Regions from separate parts of the Peribacillus sp. B-H-3 genome, predicted to be linked through region 2. Evidence: riboswitches for the same ligand, from Rfam matches in the RefSeq annotation. Region 2 holds a riboswitch; each other region holds the start of a gene.
What was found. Region 2 has a riboswitch for cyclic di-GMP ahead of ACN6MY_RS00040 (anti-repressor SinI family protein). Riboswitches for the same ligand answer to the same signal wherever they lie in the genome.
Positions count from the first base shown of each region.

Region 1: it holds a riboswitch for cyclic di-GMP, as region 2 does, so the genes downstream of both, ACN6MY_RS22625 (methyl-accepting chemotaxis protein) here and ACN6MY_RS00040 (anti-repressor SinI family protein) in region 2, are expected to answer to the same signal.
Region 3: it holds a riboswitch for cyclic di-GMP, as region 2 does, so the genes downstream of both, ACN6MY_RS13020 (diguanylate cyclase domain-containing protein) here and ACN6MY_RS00040 (anti-repressor SinI family protein) in region 2, are expected to answer to the same signal.

Region 1 covers NZ_CP183879.1:4,532,728-4,536,008, reverse strand. The annotation lists gene ACN6MY_RS22640 (diphthine--ammonia ligase) at 1-12, shown strand, start outside; gene ACN6MY_RS22635 (nucleotidyltransferase domain-containing protein) at 16-741, shown strand; gene ACN6MY_RS22630 (hypothetical protein) at 852-989, shown strand; cyclic di-GMP riboswitch class I at 1,265-1,352, shown strand; gene ACN6MY_RS22625 (methyl-accepting chemotaxis protein) at 1,449-3,173, shown strand; gene ACN6MY_RS22620 (3-oxoacyl-ACP reductase family protein) at 3,191-3,281, shown strand, end outside.
Region 2 covers NZ_CP183879.1:5,291-8,571, reverse strand. The annotation lists gene ACN6MY_RS00055 (TasA family protein) at 1-22, shown strand, start outside; gene ACN6MY_RS00050 (TasA family protein) at 123-860, shown strand; gene ACN6MY_RS00045 (hypothetical protein) at 881-1,066, shown strand; cyclic di-GMP riboswitch class I at 1,270-1,357, shown strand; gene ACN6MY_RS00040 (anti-repressor SinI family protein) at 1,383-1,547, shown strand; gene ACN6MY_RS00035 (helix-turn-helix domain-containing protein) at 1,664-1,990, opposite strand; gene secA (preprotein translocase subunit SecA) at 2,365-3,281, shown strand, end outside.
Region 3 covers NZ_CP183879.1:2,622,427-2,625,707, forward strand. The annotation lists gene ACN6MY_RS13015 (EAL domain-containing protein) at 1-1,060, shown strand, start outside; cyclic di-GMP riboswitch class I at 1,114-1,197, shown strand; gene ACN6MY_RS13020 (diguanylate cyclase domain-containing protein) at 1,247-2,545, shown strand; partial or broken gene ACN6MY_RS13025 (NUDIX hydrolase) at 2,807-3,199, opposite strand.

The DNA of each region.
Region 1 (3,281 bases), 140 kb from region 2:
AAGGGGAAATGAAATGTGGGGAATGTATTAAGGAAAAAACCGATTGATGCGGCCAGGGAATTTGTTGCTTCATATTTTGCAGGCTGCCAGGGTGCCATTCTTGCAGGCAGTGTAGTCCGCGGAGAAGAGACTGGTACCTCTGATTTAGATATTGTGATCATTGATCAGACTGTCCCATCTTCTTACAGGGAATCTATATTTGAAAATGGATGGCCTGTTGAAGTGTTTGTGCACAATTTAACATCCTATCAGCAGTATGTTAAAAGCGATTGCGAAAGGGCAAAGCCATGCCTGCCAAAAATGGTTTCAGAAGGAATCGTCCTAAAAGATGAGGGGTTCGTTTCTTCAATGAAAAAAGAGGCTGAAGAGCTTTTAGCACAAGGACCGAAGCGTTGGAGCAAAGAAACCATTGATGTAAAAAGGTACTTTATAACCGATGCATTGGATGATTTCATTGGGGCAGCTGACCGGGGAGAAGCGATTTTTTCAGCGAATACTTTGGCAGGCCTTCTTCATGAGTTTGTGCTGAGAACAAACGGGAAATGGATCGGCTCTTCTAAGTGGATTGTCCGGTCATTAAAACAATTTGATGCTCAATTTGCGAAAACCTTTGTTGATGCTTTCGATGCGTTTTATCAATATAATGAAAAAAATAGGGTACTTATTCTAACTGAGAATGTCTTAAGACCACATGGAGGGCGGCTATTCGAGGGGTTTTCATCAGGAAAAACAAATCAGTGATGCAATGCTTCCTTTGTGAATAATTATTAGAAAATTTGGATATTGTCCACACGAAATGGAGAACGGGATAATATACTAATGATGAAATGATTATGGAAGGAGCAGTGACGATGGGAAGAATTAAAAGAACAGAGCAATTGCGTGATTATTTACGGAAAAATTTACGTGAGCAGATTAAACAACAATCAGCAGAAAAAAATGCTGCCCAGGGTGCAGAAAAAGAAAATGGAGAGCAAAAAGAAAATTAAAGATCCCGCACTCCGGGATACACACTATCGGCCAGTTAATCAAACTGGCCGTCATTTATGCGCTGATATCGATACCCTTGCTGTACAAGCCATCTTATAATCGTCAATGAATTCATTCAAAGTTATTTTTTTGCTGTAAAAGTCAGTAAGGTTCTTTATGGAAGTTGTGGGAAATTTATATAAATATTGAAATGAGAGTTAATATTTATTGTTTGTTTCCGATATAAGTATTTGTACATGAGGGAATAGGGTACGTTTAAAAAAATCTATAGATATTTAGCCAAGGGCAAACTCATTGAAAGATGGGGACGCAAAGCCGCGGATCTAAGGCAGTTAAACTGCTAAGACAGCCGGGCTGCCGTACATTTTAGTTTTTAATTTGTACCGCACCGTAAACAGGTGTGTTTTTTTATGGCTAAAGATGGCCAGGAACCTCAAATTAAAAAAAGGAGAAAACTTATGATAAAAAAGCTTTCACTCCGGAACAAGATTTTAATTATTGTTTTTATTACTGTGCTGATTTTAACGGGAATACTTTCTGGCACAAGCATTTACAGTTTAAAGCATAAGATGCAGGAAGATTTACAGCATGAACTGAGCAGTGTCGGCATGCTTACAGAAAAGAACTTGAATCCTGAACAGATACATCAGCTTCTCAGTGTTTCAAGTCCGGATAATTTTGTGTTCAAGAATGTCCAAAAAGAGCTTGATTCGATAAAAAAAGAACAGGGAATCATGAGCTGGAGCTATATTTGGAAACCGGATCAGGGCGGATTTGCTCCAATTGGATATACCAGTGACTTAAATGAAATTTATAAGCCGGGCCAATTATTCAAGGATATTGCCCCCATCCATTTAAAAACAGCGAAACTTGCAATTTCAACAGGCAAGCCTCAGGTTACGGATATCTTTAAGGACAGCTTCGGCACTTGGAGAACAGTATTTACACCTGTTACCTATAACGGTGAAACAATTGCTGTATTGGGAATTGACTATTCGGCAGAGTACATAAATAAATCTTTAAATTCCTCTATAGTAAATCAGATCCTCATCTCCATTGGCGGGCTGATTGTCATGATGTCACTGCTCTATTTTGTAATAAACAGGCTCCTTAGGCCTTTGAAAAAAATGGTTGGCATTGCAGATAGCATCGCAAAAGGAGATTTGACGGTGGATATCAATATGGCCGCAGCATCCAGCGATGAAGTGGGCAGGCTATCAGGATCCATCGGTGAGATGGTGAAAAACTTAAATGGGCTGATAACCAATATTCATGACACTTCGAGCTATCTTGCAGCCTCTGCAGAAGAACTTTCAGCAAACGCATCTGAAACGTATGATTATTCAATGAAGGTTTCAGATGATGTGGCGAAGGTCGCAAAGGGCAATGAAATTACATTAAGGACGACCGAAGAAAGTGCAGCTGCTATTGAAGAAACTGCCTACGGAATCCAGAAAATTGCCGGATCATCCTTTATAGTTTCAGAGTCTTCCACGCTTACTTCACGTGAGGCGAAGGATGGAAACCATATTATTCAGCGATTAATTCAGCAGATGAGCCTGATCAATACCTCTGTGAATCAAATTGGCAGCGCGATTATCAAGCTAAATGACAATACAACAAAAATAGATGATTTTGTCCGGATTATATCTGACATTGCCAATCAAACCAATTTATTAGCCCTGAATGCTGCCATTGAGGCTGCCCGGGCAGGAGAACATGGCAAGGGGTTTGCGGTAGTTGCAGATGAAGTAAGAAAACTGGCGGAGCAATCTGCAAGTTCAGCCACTCAAATTACGGAGCTGATCAGGGATATTCAGCAGGATTCTGCTTCCTCCATTTCTGTTATGGAAAAAGGAGAAGAAAATGTTGAAGCAGGTTTGAAGCTTACAAATGAAGCTGGTGAAGTATTCAAGCGTATCTTAGATTCTGCAGAAGAGGTGGCCATGCAGATTCATGAGGTATCTGCAGCCTCTGAACAGATTTCTGCATCATCAGAAGAAGTTGCAGCATCGGTAAATGAAATGAAAACTACCGCCCAAAGTACATCGGAATTCTCGGGACGTGTCTCTGACGCTACTTATGAACAGCTTTCTTCTATGGAAGAAATCAAAGCAACCTCAAATTCTCTAGGAAAGACAGCCGAAGAGCTTCAAGAGCTTGTCGGTAAATTTAAGATTTAAGGAGGGGGAAGATTATTATGAAATTTCAGGGAAAAAATGTATTGGTTACAGGCTCCAGCAAAGGTATTGGAAGAGCCATTGCCCTTGAGTTCGCTAGTGAGGGAGCCA
Region 2 (3,281 bases):
AACTGCTGGAGAATCAAAATAATAATGAAATAGCTTAATAAAGGCGGGAAATCTTTTCCCGCCTTTATTTATATTAATTGTGATGCTGATTTGAAACTACATGGTGATTGCGGGGTAATGCCGTGCATAATAAAAGGCTATTGGCAAAGCCGGTTTTGCTTATTGCTGCTTTATTGGTGATATACAGCTTTATCTATCCAAGTGTCTCGGAAGCTTCGGAGCAGGAAATTGATATTGAAACAAACCCTAATCAATTTTTATTTAAGGTAGGCAATTTAAAGCCAGGTGACTGGATGCCTCGTGAAATTACCATTAGCAACGAGGGGAAAAGGGATTTTAATTATTATTCTTTTGTTGAAAAAAAGCATTCGGAAAAAGAGTTATTTGAAAACCTGACATTATCCGTTCAAGACAAGAATAATCATTTCTTATACAAAGGGAAATTAGCTGATTTTAAGGGATTTCCTCCTCGCTTCTTAAAAAGCGGCCAATCTGAAACTCTAAAATATACCGTAAAGATGCCTGAAGAACTGGGGAATGAGTTCCAAGGTTCTGCAGCTGAAGCTCTATTTAAATTTTATGCTGAAGAGCCGGATTCTTCTGTAACACCGCCGCCAAGCGATAACAATGATCCTGGCGCCCCTCAGCATCAACCTGGCAATACTCCCGATAATTCCGGGAGCATACCTGAACAGCCGCAAAACTTGGATACAAAGCATGCTGACCATAACCAAACGGGAGAAAAGCTTCCGGATACAGCTTCTGATACTTACAACATCCTGCTGGCTGGAGTATTTTTGACCATTTCAGGAGGCACATTGCTTATTCTGCAGAAACGCAAAAAACGAGAAAGTGATTAAACGATGAAGGGGTTGTCAGTATGTACCGGAAAAATTGCTATAAATGCCACAGGCCATCTTTTAGCAGTGCGGGTGATGGCCAATGGCTCTGCCCGGTGTGCGGGGCAGACTTAACGGATCAAAAGCTATTCCAGGCTGTTTCAATAGAAAACAGCCAGCATAAATATGAATCTGTTAAAAAGAATTACACTTCAGGAAGCAAATAAACGAAAAACCTCATTGTTCGACATGCGGTGCAGCTGCATGTATTATAAGCGCATTTCCCCCCAGTTAAAAGATACTCTTTGTTAAAAATTAGTATAAAATGTAAATAAATAGTTGGAAAATTCCTAAAATAATCGACAAGAAACAGCATAGGTTAACCTGCTTAACTATTATAATAAGAAAACTAGCTGATTTTTTATATGAATGCAGAAAAAGGCAAACCTATTGAAAGATAGGGACGCAAAGTCACGGGTCTAAGGGTGGAATAATGCTATGGCGGCCGGTCTGCCTGAAATACAAAGGTATTTTGGGAGGTTAATGATGGGAAAGACTGTATTGGATCTAGAGTGGGTTGAATTAATTAAGGAAGCTAAATTAATTGGGATTAACAAGGACGATATCAGGCAATTTCTCTTATCAAAGCAATCATTATTCAATCAAGGCGGGCCGAAAATTTGTGAAAATACATATACAGAAAGCTGATGTAATTTGAAAGCCCTTAAACATACGGTAATATTACCGGTTGTTTAAGGGCTTTGTCTTGAAGAATTCTTTCTATATTACATACTTAAATTGCTTTTGGTTCCTGCTTAGGATCCTTATTCATCTTCTTTTTTCAATCTCCACTTGTTGAATTCAATAAATTCGCGGAACTGGTCTTTGGTCACTCCTGAATCCATGGCTTCCTGAATGATATTCAGCCAGTCGGCATCCAGGTTTTCTGTGTCAGGCTCATCATGCAAAAGTGAGTCTACGGGCACCCCCAGCACAGCAGCTATTTTTTCGAGAAATTGAATAGAGGGATTGGTTTGCAGGTTTCTTTCGAGCGAGCTTAAATACGATTTTGCCACTCCTGCTTTGTCTGCGAGCTCTGTCATGGACATTTTTCTTTTTTCTCTTAAACTTCTCACGCGGATTCCGATCATGTCACCACATCCTGAAACTTTTTCTTTATTTATCATATATATGTTATTTAATCTAGTCTATTTACATTTTAACAGCATTAATGCTATATTATCCATCTTTTATTCAAATACAGTAAGTTGTACCTGCCATATAGAAATGGTAATATTAATTGTGGGCTTATTAGGCAGTTTTTTTAAAAGCAGCCCATAAAGCGCGGCTGTTAAGAGAATGAGGAAACAGGGACTGCATGTCAGCCTTTTACTTCCATTTCATGCCGCACTCCCATTCAAAATTAAAAATGACTTGGCTTTACCGCCAGGAAAGTTGAGATAACAAATCTATCATTAAGTCAGCAAGTATTATTGATTCTATCGATAAAGAGGAGCGTTAATGAATGCTTAATATATTAAACAAAGTATTTGATCCAAACAAACGAGACGTGAAGAGGCTTCAGCGTATAGCTGATCAAATTGAGGGTCTTGCACAGGAGACGGCTGCTCTCTCTGACAGCGAACTTAAGGCAAAGACTGAAGAATTCAAGCAGCGCTACCAAAACGGCGAAACGGTGGACGATTTGCTTGTTGAGGCGTTTGCTGTTGTGCGTGAAGGGGCCAAGCGTGCATTGGGGCTTTATCCTTTCCATGTGCAGCTGATGGGGGGGATTTCCCTTCATGACGGGAATATCTCTGAGATGAAAACCGGTGAAGGTAAAACTCTAACCTCCACTATGCCAGTATATCTGAATGCGATCACTGGAAAAGGCGTTCACGTAGTTACGGTCAATGAATACCTGGCCAGCCGTGATGCTGCTGAAATGGGCAAGCTTTATGAATTCCTTGGCTTGACTGTCGGCTTGAATCTAAATGGCCTATCACAGGAAGAAAAGCAGGAAGCGTATCAGGCAGACATTACTTACAGCACGAATAATGAACTTGGCTTCGATTATCTTCGTGATAACATGGTGCTGTATAAAGAGCAAATGGTTCAGCGTCCGCTTCATTATGCAGTAATCGATGAAGTTGACTCCATCCTGATCGATGAAGCGCGTACACCGCTTATCATTTCCGGATCTGCACAAAAATCAACCGCACTGTATATCCAGGCGAATGCCTTTGTCCGAACGCTGGTAAAGGATACTCATTATACGTATGATGAAAAAACGAAAGGTGTCCAGCTTACGGAAGAAGGAATCAACCGTGCTGAGTCAGCCTTCAATATTGATAACCTGTTCGATATCAATCATATTACCCTGAACCATCATATTAACCAGGCATTAAAGGCTCATGTAACAATGCACCTTGATGTCGACTA
Region 3 (3,281 bases), 2.0 Mb from region 2:
CGATATCACTGAACGGAAACGAAATGAAGAAGCTATACAAAGAAGTGAGGCGAAATTTCGTCTGATTGCGGAAAATACGCTGGACTTAATCGAGGTAATCGATACAAAAGGAAACATTCGCTATGCCTCTCCATCACACCAAAAGGTACTCGGCTATTCGCCAAATGATTTAGAAGGGAATAGAGTCTTTGATTGGATTCACCCTGATGATTCTCCTCGTATTTTCAATCGATACGACCATTCTATTTTGACTAAAAAATCCTTTTATGTTGATTTTCGATATAAACATGCGAATGGGAATTGGATTTACCTCGAGGCTCAAGGAACGCCTGTAATAGATGGAAATCAGAAAGTAGAAAGTCTGGTTGTGGTAGCTCGTGATAACTCGAAACGCAGGAAAGCAGAAGAAGCCATACGGAAAACGGAAAGACTCTCTGTTGTGGGACAGTTGGCCGCTGGAGTAGCCCATGAGATACGGAATCCACTGACCTCTATTAAGGGATTTGTTCAGTTACTTCAACATAGTCCTTATACAAACTTAATATTATCTGAGATTCATAAATTAGAAAGCATTGTAGGAGAATTTCTTAATCTTGCGAAGCCTCCATCAACAGAAAAAAAGAAAGTAAATGTAAACACTCTTCTACAACAAACTGTTGAACAATTTGAATCACCAGCCCTTATGAAAAACATAGAATTTTTACAACAGTATGAGGATGACCTACCATCTATCCATTGTGAAGAAAACAAAATAAAACAGGTTGTTATCAATCTTCTTCAGAATTCGATAGAAGGCATGCTAAATGGAGGGACTATTTCCATTCACTCGATACGTCACTCTCATAAATCCATCAAATTTTGTATTATTGACCAGGGTATTGGTATTTCAGAAGAACGATTAAAACATGTTGGTGAACCTTACTTTAGTAACAAAGAAAAAGGAATTGGATTAGGCTTGTTGATATGTGAAAAGATAGTCAGAGAACATGGTGGAACTTTAATAATCGAGAGTATAGTAAACAAAGGAACAACGATCCATGTGATTTTGCCGATAAAATAATTCTCAATTTTTCATGGTTTTGGCGTTTTCAAAGATAAGAAGGTGAAAAGAATCCTTGAAAAAGGCAAACCTGTACGAAAGTCAGGGACGCAAAGCTCCAGGTCTAAGGCAATGCTAATGACGGCTGAGTTACCATAGGATTAGCATTTGTAAGGACGGCTGAGTTACCATAGGAGGAAAATAGCAATGGATTTATTATTTAAGCAGAAACAATTGGAAAGGTCTCTAAAACAAAGTGAAGAACAATATAAGAAATTAGTAGAATACTCTCCAGAACCCATTGTCGTGTATCAAGCAGGTGTAATTCAATATGTAAATCCAGCATGTATTAACCTATTAGGTGCTAAGTCTATAGAAGAACTGTTTGGAAAAAAAATTACGAATTATTTTCATCCCACATCGGTTGATATCATTGAAAGGCGAATTAAAGAATGGTCGCAATTGGGTATACCTATCGCTCCCACTGAAGAAAAAGTTATTCGTCTGGATGGGACTCAAATTGATATAGAAGTGACAGGAATTACGATTCTACATAAAGAAAATCCAGCATTTTTGATGATGTATCATGATATTACCAGTAGAAAACGAATAGAGGAAGCTCTTCGTCAAAGTGAAGAAAAGTATCGGCTAATTACAGAAAATATGACGGATTTAGTATGTGTCATTGAATGGGATGGTTTCTTTCGATATGCCTCTCCATCTCATGTCTCGGTGTTAGGTTTCCCATCGGAAGCGTATGAAGGGAATCGTGCAAGAGATTGGATGCACCAAGTAGATTTTCTTAAAGTGCGTAGTCAATTAGATGAAATGGCAAGGACAAAAGAAGGCGGTGTGATTGAGTACCGATTTAAAGATACAAAAGGGAATTGGATATGGCTGGAGGGAAAAGTGACTCCAGTCTTTGACATTAAAAATAGTTTTAACCATTTCTTAGTGGTATCCAGAGAAATTACAGAGAGAAGAATGTATGAAGAAAAATTATCCTATATGGCATATCATGACACGTTAACCAAGTTACCAAATCGAAGAATGTTTAAAGAGAGGTTAAAACAAGCCTTAAAAGAAGCAGAGCGATATGGGCGTAAGATAGCGGTTATGTATATGGACATGGACAAGTTCAAACACATTAATGACACATTAGGACATGACATAGGGGATGAACTTTTAAAGCAATTCTCCAACAGAGTAAAAAACTGTCTGCGAGAAGGTGACACGCTTGCACGACAGGGTGGAGATGAATTCACTATCCTTCTGACAGATGTTGAAGAGGAAAAAGATGTGTTAAAGGTAGCCAAACGTATTCTCTCCTCTCTTCAAGAACCCTGGAATATTGATGGTTATGTCTTCAAAACAACTTCCAGTATTGGAATCGCTCTTTATCCAATCGATGGAACGACAAGACATGAATTAATGAGAAAGGCTGATAATGCTTTATACCATGTAAAAGAAAATGGAAGGAACAATATCAAAACTTATTCTCTTTAATCGAAGAAAGCAAAACCATAGATGGATAATTATATTTTAGTTTGTAAAAATAGACGCAAAGACAAAAAGTCAACAAATCTTAAAAATGTTGATTAAAGCTTAGCGTTATATGTTGTTCTAAAAAGATATTAAATCTTAGAAATGTAGCAAAAGAGGAGGCTGGAAAGTTAAATTGCTCCTCTTTTTATTTTTAAATAAAAGGCTATGAATATTGTTGATAATATAAAGAATAAAAGGACCTTCGTGATTAGAAGGTCTTTGCTATTGTATAGCACAATCCAATATTTCCTGATAAAGAATGTGCCATTTGTGATAATATGAGGAAACATCATTGGGATTTACAAACATTTGTTGAGCAGATTCATATTTACCTTCAAATCGAGCAGTTTTATGATATTCATTTTTTAGAATACTTGAAAACCATTTTTAGGATATGGACTACTTTCTGTCCATAATGGATTTTCGTTATGGTCAACTATTATATGTCCTAATAACTTACATTCTCCTTCAACATAACCTTCTTCCAGTGCTTCCCGTTTAAAGCACTCATCTAGAGTTTCACCAGGTTCAATATGTCCTCCTGGAAATCCCAGCCTCTATGGTTTAAATCAACCAATAATAATTTATAAAACAAAAGCCGTGTACACTTGTGATTAAATTATATTAAGGAAGTACGCTATTTTTTCCCCACCAATAAAAAAAATCTCTATTCATATCTTTAATTGGTCTAATTTTG